Regions from separate parts of the Clostridioides sp. ZZV15-6598 genome, predicted to be linked through region 2. Evidence: riboswitches for the same ligand, from Rfam matches in the RefSeq annotation. Region 2 holds a riboswitch; the other holds the start of a gene.

Region 1 (3,219 bases), on a different contig from region 2:
TCCTATAGTAAATGCGTTGACATCAGTTGAACAAATAAAAGGTAATGACAGGTATGAGACAGCAGCAAAAATAGCAGATAAACAAAGCTATAATACAGCAATACTAATTAATTCAGATAATAGCTTGGCAGATGGTCTTAGTGCAAGTGGTTTAGCTGGAGCCTTAAATGCGCCTATTTTAATGACAAAACAAAATCAAATTCCAAGTACTACTATGGAAAGACTAAACAAAGCAAACACTGTATATATAATAGGTTCAGAATCGACAATAAGTAAAAATATTGAAAATCAATTACTTTCTAAAAAGAAAGCTGTACAAAGAATATTTGGTGAGAATAGATTTGATACAAGTGTGAAAATAGCTGAGAAAATCAAAGAAATCAAACCTATTGATAAAGTAATTATAGCTAATGGAATTACAGGAGAGGCAGATGCAATAAGTGCATCGCCAGTAGCTGCAAGAGATGGAGTGCCTATAATACTTACAGATGGAAATAGTGTAGGATTTGACACTACAGGATTAAAGAGCTATGCACTTGGTTCTAGCGAAATAATAAGTGATGAGTTGGTAAAAAGTACAAATTCTGTTAGGTTAGGTGGAACAGATAGGTTTGACACCAATAAGAGAGTTATACAAGAGTTTTATAAAAACAGTAAAGAGTTTTACTTAAGCAAAGGTCTACAATTAACAGATGCATTAGTCGCTTCTACAATAGCAAAAAATGCTCCTGTAGTCTTAGTAGAAAATGGTAGCAATAAGAGTATTTTAAGTGGAGCAGATAAACTTACAGTACTTGGAGGGATAAATCAGAATGTAATCAAACAGTGTATAAATCAAGCTTCTCCAAATCAACAAGGACTATATTATAATCCAAATGATAGAACATTTAAGGACAGAATAAAGGGAAAAGTATATGCTCATATAAGACAATATAGAAAAGAAAACGGAGTAAAAGAGTTATCTGTAGCAAGTAGATTAGAGGGATTAGCAAATGATTGGTCTAATTTAATGGCAAATAAGAATACTTTATCTCACACAATAAATGGGAAAAACTCATACTCTACTTTTCTAAAGTACTTAGATTGGAGTGAGATTAAACCTGGATATGTTGCAGTTCAAGGTGAAAATATAATTAAATATAAAATTCCAGATAAACCTGTTTATACAAATAGAGATGCAGATGATATAGGTAATTTTATTTTTAATGAGTGGAAGACAAATCCTGAAGAAGGTACCAATATGCTACATAAAGGATATGAAATAATGGGATTTGGAATAGCCATAACAGGAGATAAGAACATATATGCAACACATGAGTTTTATGGAAGATATAAAAAATAAGTATTTGTTATAATTTAGGTATCCTAGAGAATATAAATATAGACAATATGAAAGTATACATAAAATGATAGCTGTGAGAAAGTAATATATAAATAATGAAATTATAATAGAAAATAACATTTATATTAATATAATAATATAAATGTTATTTTTTTATAATTTAGTGTAAAAAAATTGTATCAAAAAGTTTAAAAATGGTATAAAATGGGTAAGAAAGTAGTGAAAATTAAATGGCAAAATTAGGGAAACCTAATGACGCAAAACTATAGGGGTTAAAGCTTTTAAAGCCATATCAGCCAGTTGCTAAAAAGAGTGAAGTCTTTTTATTTTATAATTAAGATTCTCTTTGAGTGTCTTTTTTTATTGTCTGAAACTATAGTATTTAAATTCATGAGAAATTAGAAATTTATTGAGGGAGGATTGTTGTTTCATGAAAAAGGCAATATCTTGTGTACTAGCAGTGTCAATGTGTAGTGCACCACTAAATGTTTTTGCAGAACCTATCTTGGAGGGCAAATTAAGGGCAGTTGAAAAATCAGTTACAGAGAAGTTAAAGGGGAATCTTGAAGTAGATTTAAATTTTTCACTTCCAATAAAAAATAATGAATCAGAAAGTATAACTAATACACAATTGGAATTAAAAGATGATAGTAATAATAGTGGAATAATAAAGCTTGGAGAAAAAGATTCAGGAACATTAAATATTGGGGCAGATAATATAGAATATACTATAAAAAAACTATCTGCACGTAGAAGTGAAATAAAAAATAAAGATGAGAATATATCATATTATAATATTGTATTTAATAATTTACCTGTTGGAAAATACAATGTAGAAGTCTCTGGAGGAGGATTCAAGAGTAAGGAAATTAAAGATATTGATATATCAAGTTATTCACAAAGAGTTTTATTAAGTAATAGAGCAAGTGTAGATGATAAAAATAAACCTTTAAACTATGAATTATTCTTGATGGGCGATGTGAATAATGATGGAAAAGTGGATAAGAATGATTATGATGATGTATTGAAAAATATAAATTCAAATAAAAGTGAATATGATTTAAATAGAGATGGAAAGGTAGATATTGCCGACTTGGACTATGTTCAGAAAAATTTAGGTCAAAGTGAAGATGAAAAAAGCCTAGAGAGTATAGTATCTACCAATCCTATAGTAGATACAAGTAAAGTAACATTAGAAAAAAACAGTGATACAAATATTCAAGGTACGGTAGAGGATTTATTTATTGGAGAGAATAGTGGAGTTAAAATATCTCCAGCAAATGCAGGTGATGAGATATCAGAAGAAAAACCAGCAGTAATGGATATAGCTTTATCAGAAGCACTTGATATGGAAGTCATAAATATAAAAGCACCTGAAGGCAATGCTCCAGCAAAAGGAATAGTTGAAGTTACAGATAAAGATGGTAATGTTCAGCAGGTTCCTTATGAAAATAAAGAATATGTAGAAACTTTAAAAGAGGAACAAGAGCAAGAGAAAGTAAATAACGAACAAGAAGAGACAAATAATGAAGATGAAAATATAGACCAATCTGATAGTAACTTAGACAATAATCAAGAAGGAAAAAATGATAAAGAAGATTCAACTTCAAATACAAATGATAAAGAAAATAATGATAAAGAAAATTCATCAACAGATAAGTCTGATTCTGACAAAGATACATCAAAGCAAGAAGATAATATCAGCAAAGATGATAGTTCTACAACATCTACATATGGTAGGTCAGCAGTAGAGACATATGCAGAAGTCCAAAATAGTGATATAGTAATAAATCTTGGTAAACAAGTAGCAGTAAAAAAGATAACAATAAAAATAACAGCTACAACAGCAAATGATAGAAACCTTGCAGAAATATCTA
Region 2 (3,219 bases):
CACCAAATGTTATATGTACTCTACTATCTTCCACCTGAGGAAAACTCTTGATTGTTTTTTCTATTTCTCCTTGCATCATTCGTTGCTTCTTAATTTGAAATTCTTCATCGGTAAGACCTATTGATGAACTATCATCCATAAGTGCAAAGCCTTTAGAACCACTTGTTAAACTTGGAGCTAACTCTAACCTCAACTTATCAACTTCTGTTCTAGGAACATAAATTGTACTTCCTTTTACCCTAGTATCTATTTTTCTAGACTCTAATTCTGCTGATATATCTGCAGCATCTTGAACATCTAGTTCTGAAAATAAGACTGCATACTTATTTTTGCTTGCAGATATTGCTGTAAATACTAGCGCTAAACATATAGCAACAATCCCTATACCTAATGCTATCTTAGTCCCCTTTTTTAGAGAACCTATTTTTGTCCTAGATTTAGCAACTTGCTCCTTAATCTTATTTTTAAAACTGGCTATCATTGATTATTACTCCTGTTCAAAAGGCTAAATTTGTACTTTATTCATTTCTTGATATGCATCATGAATCTTATTTCTAACTTCTATTAAATATTGCATAGATAGTTGTGCTTCTTGACCTCTTAACATAACTTCATGCATAGAAACATCTTCGCCTTTTATAAATTTTTCTTTCATATCATCTGCTGTCACTTGTTGAAAATTAACCTTGTCTATAGTATCCTTTATTACATCTTCAAAATTCTTTTTTTCTTCTTTATTGTTAGTATTTAATGGTTTAGTTCCTCCAATTAAGTTATCTAACTGTGTACCTTGCACTATGTTGTTAATCTGTGTAATCGGCATAAATTATCCCTACTTTCCTATTTCCAGTGCTTTTGATATCATAGACTTCTGAGCATTTAATGTATCTATATTAGACTCATATGCTCGTGAAGCAGTTATTAAGTCTGTCATCTCAACTAATATATTTACGTTAGGATATTCTACATATCCATTTGGCTTTGCATCTGGGTGAGATGGGTCATATACTTCTTTAAGAGGTGATTTGTCATCTTCAACAGATGTGACTTTTACTCCTAACATACCTAATTTATTATCATAATTTTCTTCAAATGAAACTACTTTTCGTCTATATGCTTCTCCATTTGGACCTCTTGTAGCATTTATATTTGCTACATTTGATGATATGATATCCATTTTCAAACTTTCTGCTGTTAAACCACTAGCAGAGATTTCCATTCCACTGAACACACTCATCTTTTATTTACCTCCCACTTATTATTGATTTAGTCATTGCTATTTTACCATTTGCAAAACCTATCAAAGCATTATACTGTAATGTTGTCATTGCTTGATTTACTTTTTCTTCTTCTATGTCTACATTATTACCATCCACTCTTAATCCTTTAGAATTATCTGTTTTTTCTTCTATTTTAGGCATGGCATCATTTAATGTTTCTTCGAAAGTTACATAATGTTTCTTATAGCCTTCAGTATTTATATTTGCTATATTATTTGCTATTGTCTGACTTCTTAGATTAGTTGCATCTAATCCCATTTTTATAATGTCATATGTATTCATATTCACTCCTCCTTAAAATATTCATCTACTCTATTTATTAATTAAAAACGGAGTTGCTATATTACAAAAAATGACTTCTTTATTTATCCAAATTAATTGCATTTCTATTACATTAATATAATAATGTATCATTTTAGTAAGAAAACAAAGTTTTCCTCAGTAAACTCTAGTGAAAATAAAAAAAAATTTTAATATGTATTTAATTATTTCTTTGCAAAGTTGCCTTTTTTTGTAAAATAGTAACTTTTTTATATGCTTTATCTCTATTTTAAATTATAAATTGGTAAAATTTGTTATTATATATATTTTTTACTGTAATAAAGTAATTTTTTCATAACAAAATGACCGCCAAAAAGGCAGTCAATTCGACTAATCCTACGTATACAGTATAGTATACTTAGGACTCTTTTTGGCAACTGGCTGACATAGTTTATATACAAACCTTAGCCCCTATAGCTTTGCGTCACTAAATTTCTCTAGTTTTGCCAATTTAGTTTTAACTTAAGTATACAATAAATAACAAATTTTTTAAATATATTTTTGTGTATATTCTTCTATTTTATTTTATAATTTAATTTTCAATGTATGATATAGTGTTTATTTTTGAATGTAATCTTATAAAATTTGAACAAAAACAGTTATTCCATTCTCAATAAAATTTAATCTATTAGTTTAAATATTTTATCGGGAATGGAATAATTAACCCACATATCTTAGTTTAAATAGCTTTTATATTAAAAAACTATTATACTTTATCAGTATCAATAAACTCAGAATAAATATCAATAAACATTTTTCTATATTTATAGTATTCATCAGAGATACATAATAACCCAGAATCATGCACACACCACGGTTTTTTTTGGTTTGGTATTACAACTTTATATTTATTTTTTATAAATTCTATACTTTGAGATAAGTCATAAAAATCCCATCCATCAAATACATCTTCTCGCCATCTCAAATCATATTGAGTTATCATTATTAGACCATCAATACCAAGCACTTCTTCATATTCTTGCTCTACTTCATCATAGCTTAATAATGACATTTTTCCTGTAACACTTGACTCGTATACTTTTCCAACTTGCCAATAATTTTCACAAAATAATTTTTTTGTACCACAAACTCCAATCATTCCAACTGATTTATTACTTTCAAATATACTTATAATATCATATATAAAATTTTCATTAATTATAAAAACATCTTGATGTAGATATACTTTATAGGTAGCATCAGATTTACTCTGAGCATTATTATATGCACTTGCAATAGATGATGCATCTCTTATAGATATTATTTCTACTTCAAGCCCTTCAGGTCTCTTTAGTCTACTTATATAGAAAAGACACTCTATATATGATAATGTATTATTAACTGCTGTTATAAAACAAATTTTCTTATTATTCATATTTAAAGAATTCTCTCCTAACATCCTTGATAGCTTTTTGTGTTAAATTAAGATATGCATATCCATATTTAGAACATGGTTCTAGTATAGCTCCTTCTCCCCATTCATTCCATGCATTTATAAAAACTATATCTTCATCTAAGTTTCTATTTTTTTTATTCATAGTCATAATATCTTTAAGCCACATGTAGTAATATTTTGGAGATGAACCTTCAAATATCCACGACTTTTCAGCTTTCCTTG

What was found. A riboswitch is a leader RNA that binds a small molecule or an ion and turns the genes downstream of it on or off. The one in region 2 is predicted to bind cyclic di-GMP.
Region 1: linked by a shared signal. The riboswitch ahead of KGF50_RS01425 (M60 family metallopeptidase) and the one ahead of flgB (flagellar basal body rod protein FlgB) in region 2 are both predicted to bind cyclic di-GMP.

What each region holds. Positions count from the first base shown of each region.
Region 1 is NZ_JAGWCS010000004.1:64,256-67,474, reverse strand. It holds gene KGF50_RS01430 (cell wall-binding protein Cwp9) at 1-1,342, shown strand, start outside; cyclic di-GMP riboswitch class I at 1,565-1,650, shown strand; gene KGF50_RS01425 (M60 family metallopeptidase) at 1,773-3,219, shown strand, end outside.
Region 2 is NZ_JAGWCS010000116.1:4,496-7,714, reverse strand. It holds gene fliF (flagellar basal-body MS-ring/collar protein FliF) at 1-481, opposite strand, end outside; gene fliE (flagellar hook-basal body complex protein FliE) at 506-823, opposite strand; gene flgC (flagellar basal body rod protein FlgC) at 833-1,237, opposite strand; gene flgB (flagellar basal body rod protein FlgB) at 1,245-1,562, opposite strand; cyclic di-GMP riboswitch class I at 1,971-2,059, opposite strand; gene KGF50_RS16910 (glycosyltransferase family protein) at 2,308-2,976, opposite strand; gene KGF50_RS16905 (glycoside hydrolase family 99-like domain-containing protein) at 2,969-3,219, opposite strand, start outside.